DNA from 3 places in the Kosakonia sp. MUSA4 genome. Region 3 is predicted to be linked to each of the others. Evidence: predicted binding sites of a transcription regulator. Region 3 holds the regulator's gene; each other region holds the start of a gene.
What was found. Region 3 encodes sigma-54, which starts transcription at its own class of promoters, with help from an activator protein. Its sites were predicted from a motif close to GTTGGCACANNTTTCGCTNT; they were not measured.
Positions count from the first base shown of each region.

Region 1: glnA (glutamate--ammonia ligase) is a predicted target of sigma-54. The motif match lies at 1,592-1,611, and genes of this name have one in related genera.
Region 2: C0557_RS06755 (amino acid ABC transporter substrate-binding protein) is a predicted target of sigma-54. The motif match lies at 1,886-1,905, and genes of this name have one in related genera.

Region 1 is NZ_CP025697.1:5,478,341-5,481,625, forward strand. It holds gene glnA (glutamate--ammonia ligase) at 92-1,501, opposite strand; gene typA (ribosome-dependent GTPase TypA) at 1,884-3,285, shown strand, end outside.
Region 2 is NZ_CP025697.1:1,418,186-1,421,470, forward strand. It holds gene C0557_RS06750 (amino acid ABC transporter permease) at 1-524, opposite strand, end outside; gene C0557_RS06755 (amino acid ABC transporter substrate-binding protein) at 683-1,606, opposite strand; gene lnt (apolipoprotein N-acyltransferase) at 2,025-3,285, opposite strand, start outside.
Region 3 is NZ_CP025697.1:4,884,377-4,887,661, reverse strand. It holds gene ptsN (PTS IIA-like nitrogen regulatory protein PtsN) at 1-107, opposite strand, end outside; gene hpf (ribosome hibernation promoting factor) at 189-476, opposite strand; gene rpoN (RNA polymerase factor sigma-54) at 499-1,932, opposite strand; gene lptB (LPS export ABC transporter ATP-binding protein) at 1,981-2,706, opposite strand; gene lptA (lipopolysaccharide ABC transporter substrate-binding protein LptA) at 2,713-3,267, opposite strand; gene lptC (LPS export ABC transporter periplasmic protein LptC) at 3,236-3,285, opposite strand, start outside.

The DNA.
Region 1 (3,285 bases), 590 kb from region 3:
GCTCACCCCGGTCACATAGTTATCTATGCTCCCGGGGATTCGCTCAGTTGCCGTCTTGCTACGACAAGAAATCCGCCGAGTATTTAATTTATTAAACGCTGTAGTACAGTTCGAACTCTACCGGGTGCGGCGTCATGCGAACGCGGTCGTTCTCTTCCAGACGCAGCGCGATGTAAGCATCGATAGCGTCGTCGGTGAACACGCCACCGGCTGTCAGGAACTCGCGGTCAGCATCCAGCGCGTTGAGCGCTTCTTCCAGAGAGCCTGCAACCTGCGGGATCTCTTTCGCTTCTTCCGGCGGCAGGTCATACAGGTTTTTGTCCATTGCTTCGCCCGGGTGGATTTTGTTTTTAATACCATCCAGACCGGCCATCATCAGTGCTGCGAAGCACAGGTACGGGTTAGCCGCCGGATCCGGGAAGCGCACTTCGATACGACGTGCTTTCGGAGAGGCAACGACCGGAATACGGATAGAAGCAGAACGGTTACGGGCAGAGTAAGCCAGCATTACCGGCGCTTCGTAACCCGGGACCAGACGTTTGTAGGAGTTGGTGGTCGGGTTAGACAGGGCGTTGATAGCTTTAGCGTGTTTGATTACGCCGCCGATGTAGTACAGCGCCATTTCAGACAGGCCTGCGTATTTGTCGCCAGAGAACAGGTTAGTACCGTTCTTGGACAGGGACATGTGGCAGTGCATACCGGAACCGTTATCACCGAACATTGGTTTCGGCATAAAGGTCGCGGTTTTACCGAAGCGGTGAGCAACGTTATGTACCACATATTTGTAGATCTGAATTTCGTCCGCTTTTTTGGTCATGGTGTTGAAGCGGGTAGCCACTTCGTTCTGACCAGCAGTTGCCACTTCGTGGTGGTGAGCTTCAACAACCAGGCCCATCTCTTCCATCACCAGACACATGGTGGAACGCAGATCCTGTGATGAATCAACCGGCGGAACCGGGAAGTAACCGCCTTTAACAGCCGGACGGTGACCTTTGTTACCACCTTCGTATTTGGTGGAGGTGTTCCATGCGCCTTCGATATCATCGATAGCAACGCTGGAACCGGAAATAGAGCTGCCGAAACGAACGTCGTCGAACAGGAAGAATTCCGGCTCTGGCCCAAACAGAACGGTGTCTGCCAGACCGGTAGAACGCAGGTACTCTTCAGCGCGTTTCGCGATGGAACGCGGGTCGCGATCGTAACCCTGCATGGTGCCTGGTTCGAGGATATCGCAACGGATGATCAGCGTTGTTTCTTCGTAGAACGGGTCAATGACAGCGGTAGTCGCGTCCGGCATCAGCACCATGTCTGATTCGTTGATGCCTTTCCAGCCACCAATCGAAGAACCATCAAACATTTTGCCTTCTTCAAAGAAGTCAGCATTAACCTGATGGGCTGGGATAGTGACGTGCTGTTCTTTACCTTTGGTATCGGTGAAGCGCAGATCAACAAACTTCACTTCGTGCTCATTCAGCATCGTCAAAACGTGTTCAGCGGACATACTTAAACTCTCCCGGATTTGTCATTGTCGTCGTGGTAACGAGGTCTTCAAATACTGCGTGAAACCTGGCGTAGTTGCCGTAAAATAGATAAAGCGAAATCTATGCCAACTTTTAAATGCCCCTCAAAAGGCGTTATTATGCCCGGTATAGTGCAAAAGGGCTGCACCATGATGGTTAAATTGCACCAATATAGTGCTTTCATGTGAACATTAAGCACCTTATTGGTGCGATTTTTTTGTTAGCGGCCCTTTTAACGCTCCGTGAAAGCGATCACAAAGCAACTCTGCAATACTTGTTTGCGGAGGATGTTTGTGATCCTGTTTTGTCCTTCGATTAATACGTGTACAATAACGCGCTATTTCTAATGCCTGAGGCAAAGTTGTGATCGAAAATCTGCGTAACATCGCCATCATTGCTCACGTTGACCATGGTAAAACAACCCTGGTTGACAAGCTGCTGCAGCAATCCGGTACGTTCGACGAACGTGCTGAAACTCAAGAGCGTGTGATGGACTCCAACGATTTGGAGAAAGAGCGTGGGATTACCATCCTCGCGAAAAACACCGCTATCAAATGGAATGATTACCGTATCAACATCGTTGATACCCCTGGGCACGCCGACTTCGGTGGTGAAGTTGAGCGTGTGATGTCCATGGTCGATTCCGTGCTGCTGGTGGTTGATGCGTTTGACGGCCCGATGCCGCAAACGCGCTTCGTGACCAAAAAAGCATTTGCCCATGGCCTCAAGCCGATTGTGGTAATCAACAAAGTTGACCGTCCTGGCGCGCGTCCGGACTGGGTTGTTGATCAGGTCTTCGACCTGTTCGTTAACCTCGACGCGACCGACGAACAGCTGGACTTCCCGATCGTTTACGCTTCTGCGTTGAACGGTATTGCGGGTATGGACCACGAAGACATGGCTGAAGACATGACCCCGCTGTATCAGGCGATTGTTGACCATGTACCGGCACCGAACGTCGATCTCGACGGGACCCTGCAAATGCAGATCTCTCAGCTCGACTACAACAACTATGTTGGTGTTATCGGCATTGGTCGTATTAAACGCGGTAAAGTGAAGCCGAACCAGCAGGTTACTATCATTGATAGCGAAGGCAAAACCCGCAACGGTAAAGTCGGTAAAGTACTGACCCACCTGGGTCTGGAACGTATCGACAGCGAAATCGCCGAAGCCGGCGATATCATCGCGATCACCGGCCTGGGCGAACTGAACATCTCTGACACCATCTGCGACCCGCAGAATGTGGAAGCGCTGCCGGCGCTGTCTGTTGATGAGCCGACCGTAACTATGTTCTTCAACGTCAACACCTCTCCGTTCTGTGGTAAAGAAGGTAAATACGTGACTTCACGTCAGATCCTCGACCGCCTGAACAAAGAGCTGGTGCACAACGTTGCGCTGCGCGTTGAAGAAACCGAAGACGCTGATGCATTCCGCGTTTCCGGTCGTGGTGAGCTGCACCTGTCTGTTCTGATCGAGAACATGCGTCGTGAAGGTTTCGAGATGGCGGTTTCCCGTCCGAAAGTTATCTTCCGTGAAATCGACGGCCGTCGCCAGGAACCGTTTGAAAACGTGACGCTGGACGTTGAAGAGCAGCACCAGGGTTCTGTCATGCAGGCGCTGGGCGAGCGTAAAGGCGACCTGAAAAACATGAATCCGGATGGCAAAGGCCGCGTACGTCTCGACTACGTGATCCCAAGCCGTGGCCTGATCGGCTTCCGTTCTGAGTTCATGACTATGACTTCCGGTACCGGCCTGCTGTACTCCA
Region 2 (3,285 bases), 2.3 Mb from region 3:
TCGGAGGTCATTGGCGGCACGATCACGCGATACGCATTCGGCAGCAGCACATAACGGTAGGTTTGCGGCAGCGTCAGCCCCATTGCCAGCCCGGCGTTCTTTTGACCGCGCGGCAGCGACTGGATCGCCGCCCGCACCTGTTCGCATACGCGAGCGGCGGTGAACAGCCCCAGACAAACCATTGAAGAGATGAAAAATTGGATGTTCGGATCAAGCTCCTGTTTGAACCACATACCGATATTTTCCGGCAGCAGTTCCGGTACCACCAGATACCATGCAAAGAACTGCACGATCAGTGGAACGTTACGGAACAGTTCGACATAGACGGTGCCAATGCCGGACAGGAAACGGTTAGGGACAGTTCGCAGGATGCCAAACAGTGAACCGACAAGAAAAGCGATAATCCAGGCCGCGATGGAAAGCGCGATAGTGACCTGAAAACCACTCCATAGCCAGCCAAGATAGGTGGTGTTGCCGAACGGGGCTTGTTGCAGGAATATTCCCCAGTTCCAGTCTATGGACATAAATCTACTCCGGAAAAAAAAGGGTAGCAGCGCTACCCTCGAAGATTGTATGAAGAGCGAGTTTTCGCGCTGAGTGGGGAACGACCATTCAACGTATAGTCTGTCCGTGCTACTTCGACAATCGAGAGGGCAGGTAAACCCGCCCCTAATGGTTTTAATTAGTTAAGAGCTTTGTCATTCGGTGCTTTGAACAGCGCTTTCATGTCGTCAGACAGCGTAAAGTTCATGTTCATATTTTTTGGCGGAATTGGGCTTTTAAACCATTTCTCGTAGGACTTCTCTGCCGCGCCGGAGGTTTGCAACTGAGCAATGGTGTCATCCATCAGCTTTTTAAACTCCGGATCGTTTTTACGCAGCATGCAGCCGTACGCTTCGTGGGACTGCGGCGTACCGACGATTTCCCAGTTGTCGGGTTTCTTCGCTTTCGCACGTTCACCCGCCAGCAGAGCATCATCCATCATAAAGGCCACTGCACGGCCGCTTTCCAGCGTACGGAAGGAGTCGCCGTGGTCTTTCGCGCTGATGATGCGCATGTCCATTTTCTTCTCATCATTCAGTTTGTTGAGCAGAATTTCGGACGTGGTACCCGAGGTCACAACGACCGCTTTGCCTTTCAGGTCTGCGAAATCTTTGATCGGGCCGCCTTTTTTGGTCAGCAGACGCGTACCGACCACGAAAATGGTGTCGGAGAAAGCCGCTTGTTTTTGACGTTCAAGGTTGTTGGTGGTGGAACCGCACTCAAAATCGAAAGTGCCGTTTTGCAGCAGCGGAATGCGGTTCTGCGAAGTAATAGGGATCAGCTTAACGGCCAGATCCGGCTTATTCAGTTTTTTCTTCACCGCTTCAACGATCGCGTTGGAGTAATCCTGCGAGTAGCCGACCACTTTCTGTTCGTTGTCGTAATAGGAGAACGGTACGGAAGATTCACGGTGACCCACGACGATAACGCCGTTTTTGGCAATTTTATCCAGCGTCGTTTGCTGCTGAGCAGCCGCATCGGCAGGTTTTGCATCTTCAGCATGAACCAGACCGGCGGACATTCCCATCACCAGAATCGCGGCGGCCAGTTTACGTAATTGCATATCCAGACTCCTTTATCGTCAGCGCCAGAGACGCATTGATACCCGTTGTGTATGTTGTGTTTTTTATAGACTGCGACATTTTCGTGCAGTGTCGTGTGTGTTTGTTACATTTAGTCTGGCTTAATGTAAAGATTTTGCTGCGGTATTGTTTATTTTTGCGAGGCGCGCCGCACCGTTTAAAGGCAAAAATCTTCCATTGCACCAAACTGGTGCTGCTAATGTTCCCTGCCGGTGCGACTTTGTTGCACATAAGCGGATTTCATAGCTGCATGATATGTATAAGCAAATGGCATGCCAAAACGGGTTTACGTCGGATGGTAGTTGTAGGCCGGATAAGGCAAAGCCGCCATCCGGCAATCATGACCGGAGGCGCTTTATCGCCGGATGGCGCTGCGCTTATCCGGCTGGGGGAAGGCGATTAACGGCGGCGCTGGCGCAGGCTCATCACCACGGCGGCAAAGCCGAAGAGGGCGGAGAGGATCCACACCGGCCAGTTACCTGCGCGTGCGTACGGTGTCAAACCGGATGTCGGCGTGACGCTGGTGGTGAGCACCTCGCGGGTAAACTGCGGGATCATCGCCTGAATCTCGCCCTGCGGGCCAATCACGGCGGTGATGCCATTGTTGGTGCTACGCAGCAGAGGACGCGCCAACTCCAGCGCGCGCATACGCGCCATCTGGAAGTGCTGCCACGGGCCGATAGACTTGCCGAACCACGCATCGTTAGAGATGGTCAGCAGGAAATCGGTATCCGGGCGGAAGTTATCACGCACCTGCTCGCCAAGGATGATTTCGTAGCAGATGGCCGCCGTCAGCTTCAGACCGTGCGCCGTCAGTGGCGGCTGCACATACGATCCGCGGCTGAATGAGGACATCGGCAGATCGAAGAACGGCGCCAGCGGGCGCAGAATCGACTCCAGCGGTACGAATTCGCCAAACGGCACCAGATGGTTTTTGTTGTAGCGATCGGTTGAGCTGTAGCTGTAAGCGCTGTCTTTACCCAGCGTGATGATGGTGTTGTAGGTATCGTAACGGTTTTGCTGATTCAGCCGCGCATCGACAATGCCGGTGATAAGCGTACTGTCATGCGCCCGCAGCAGATCATCCATGGCGGTTAAAAAGCGCTGCTGATTAATCTCCAGATCCGGAATAGCGGACTCCGGCCAGATGATAAGTTGCGATTTACCCATCACCTGCGCGGTGGCGTCGCTGTAGATTTTCAGCGTGTTGAACAGCTGTTTTTCGTCCCACTTCATCGCCTGGGGAATATTCCCCTGTACCAGAGAAACCTGCGTGGTGCGCTGTGGTAGCAACTGATACCACTGGATATAGCGCAGCGGGAACGGCAGGGCGAAGAGCAGCACCGCAATCACTAACGGGCGCCAGCTTTTGTTCACCAGCGCAAGCACCAGCAGACCGCTAACGACCATCAGCAGGAAGTTGATGGCTTCGACACCCATCAGCGGTGCCAGCCCTTTCAGCGGGCCGTCAATCTGGCTGTAGCCAAACTGCAACCACGGGAAACCGGTGAGCACCCAGCCGCGCAAAAATTCGGTAATTTGCCATACCACGGGTGCGGCGACAGCCACGCGCAGCCAGCTGGTTTGCGGCCAAAGGCGTGACAAAATCCCGGCGAACAGACCGGTATACAGCGATAAATAGGCGGCCAGCAGTACCACA
Region 3 (3,285 bases):
CTGATGATTTCCAGCGCTCGTTTTTTGCTCTGGCAGTGAACGCCGCTACGTGTACATTCCTGGTTAAGGACATTGCTCAGTTGAAGAGCCGAATCGTTATTCATCATAATTTCACCTAAGCGCCGTCAGAGCTAAGCACCCTACCGGGTTACGGTAGGGTGCAACGCGCCAAACGAACGCCCGGACAATTAGTGTTGTTTCAGTTTATCTTTATGTTTTGTCAACTGCCGCGATAGTTTATCAATCAAACCGTCGATGGCAGCGTACATATCCTGTCCTTCCGCGCTGGCATGCAACTCACCTCCATTTACATGCAGGGTTGCATCCGAGGTATGGATCACTTTCTCCACTTTCAACACAATATAGACCTGATTAATCCTTTCGAAATACTGCTCAAGCTTGGCAAATTTGCTGTTCACAAATTCACGTAAAGCATCAGTGATCTCGACGTTTTGTCCTGTGATGTTAAGCTGCATAGTGTCTTCCTTATCGGTTGGGTCACACCAGCTGTTTACGCTGGTTAGACGGCGGAATGGATAAAGACTCTCGATACTTCGCAACGGTACGCCGCGCTACCATAATTCCTTGATCGGAAAGCAGCGTCGTCAGCTTACTGTCGCTCAGCGGTTTTGCAGGGTTTTCTGCGGCGATTAATTTCTTAACCAGCGCGCGAATGGCTGTTGACGAGGCTTCGCCGCCGCCTTCCGTATTCACATGGCTGGAGAAGAAATACTTCAGTTCAAAAATGCCGCGAGGACTGTGCAGGTACTTCTGAGTTGTCACACGGGAAATCGTGGACTCGTGCATTTCGACGGCCTGGGCGATATCCGCCAGCACCATCGGTTTCATAAACTCTTCGCCCTGTTCAAAGAACGCCTGCTGCTGCTCAACGATGCAGCGGCTGACGCGCAATAGCGTGTCGTTACGGCTTTCAAGGCTTTTGATCAGCCACTTCGCTTCCTGCAAATTACTGCGGATAAACTGGGTGTCGGCGTCATTGCGCGCGCCGCCGCCCATTGAAGCGTAGTGCTGGTTGATTTGCAGACGCGGAATGCTGTCGGAGTTCAGTTCTACCGTCCAGCGCCCGTTATGCTTACGCACCAGCACATCCGGAATGACATATTCTGGTTCGCCGGTCTGGATCGACTGGCCGGGGCGCGGATCTAGCGACTGGATCAAATTTACTGCTTCTTTCAGCACGTCTTCTTTAAGACGCGTGACGCGCATAAGAGAGCGGAAATCGTGGTTAGCGAGCAGATCGAGGTGATCGCTGATGATCAGGCGAGCCTCTTCGCACCAGGGCGTATCTTTCGCGAACTGGGAAAGTTGGATCAACAGGCAGTCGCGCAGATCGCGCGCAGCGACGCCAACCGGATCGAAACGCTGAACGCGCTTTAACACCGCTTCAACTTCATCGAGACCGATTTCTTCATCACCCATGCTTTCCAGCACATCCTCAAGCGACACGGTAAGGTAGCCGGTCTCATCGACCGCATCGACAATAGAGGTTGCGATTGCGCGATCGGTATCGGAAAACGGCGTTAACTCTACCTGCCACATCAGGTAATCCTGAAGAGACTGTGTCGTTTCCCCCTGATAAATCGGCAGTTCGTCATCAATATAATCGTGGCTGCTGCCGGAAGGTGTTCCAGCGGTATAAATCTCATCCCAACTGGCGTCCAGCGGCAGCTCTTCGGGCATCTCTTTCTGTTCGAGCGCGTCTACAGTATCCAGGCCTTCATTTTCCTGGGTTTGTTGGCTATCCACTTCTTCATGAAGATCGGCTTGTTCCAGCAATGGGTTACTCTCCAGCGCTTGCTGAAGTTCCTGCTGAAGTTCTAACGTAGACAGCTGCAACAGACGGATAGCCTGTTGCAGTTGCGGCGTCATAGCTAGCTGTTGGCTAAGCCTTAATTGCAAACCTTGCTTCATATTCAGAGCAGCACTCTCCGACAAAATACCTCGATAAACTCTACCCTATCAGAGTCTGAAGTCTTCCCCAAGATATACGCGCTTAACATGTTCGTCTTCAAGGATTTGCTGCGGTGTACCATGAGCAATTAAATGCCCCTGGCTGACGATATAAGCTCGTTCACACACCGCCAACGTTTCGCGAACATTGTGGTCAGTAATCAACACGCCTAACCCACTGTCACGTAAGTGTTCAATGATGCGCTTGATGTCGATAACCGAGATAGGATCGACGCCCGCAAAGGGTTCATCCAGCAAAATAAATTTAGGATTTGCCGCCAGTGCGCGCGCAATTTCAACACGGCGACGTTCACCACCGGAAAGGGACTGCCCCATATTGTCTCGCAGATGCTCAATATGGAACTCTTCCATCAATTCGTTAGCGCGATCGTCGCGCTGTTCGGAAGTCAGATCGTCACGGATCTGAAGTACCGCCATCAGGTTGTCATACACGCTCAGACGACGAAAAATGGACGCTTCCTGCGGTAAATAACCGATGCCGCGACGCGCGCGCGCATGCAGTGGCAGCAAGCTGATATCGTCGTCATCAATAATGATATTGCCCGCGTCACGCGGAACAATCCCGACCACCATATAGAAGGTGGTCGTTTTCCCTGCGCCGTTAGGGCCAAGCAGCCCAACAATTTCGCCAGAGTTAACGGTCAGGCTGACGTCTTCAACCACGCGGCGGCCCTTATAGGCTTTCGCGAGATTCTTTGCAGTTAATGTTGCCATAACGAATTAGTTACTCTTCTTAGGAGCCGGGGTTTGGGTGTTGCCCTTGTCCTGCAACTGCGACGGCACCAGTACGGTGGTGACGCGTTTACCTTTGTCGCTGAACGCCTGCATTTTCTGCTCTTTCACCAGGTAGGTGATCTTGTCGCCAGTGATGTTGCTGTCCAGCTGCTCGAGATAGGCTTTACCGGTCAGCACGACAAAATCTTTTTCCAGCTCGTAGTGCATCTGTGAAGCGTGGCCTTTCACCGGTTTGCCGTTGTCCTGCATCTGATAAAACGTAGCCGGGTTGCCATAACCATCAATGATCTCTTTGCCTTGCTGGCCGCCCGGGCGTGTTACCACCACTTTATCGGCGTTGATTTTAATGGTTCCCTGCGTCACCACGACATTGCCGGTGAAGGTGACAATATTGCCCTGCATATCCAGCGACTGCTGATCGGAGTCGATATGGATCGGCTGTTCGGTATCACCGGTCACGGCAAAAGCCGGAAGCGCAGCGGCAAAAAGCGTACTGGCGAGAACCAGGTTAAGGCTGAGTTTGTTTGTTTTGAATTTCATAGGAGCTTCTAACCTTTT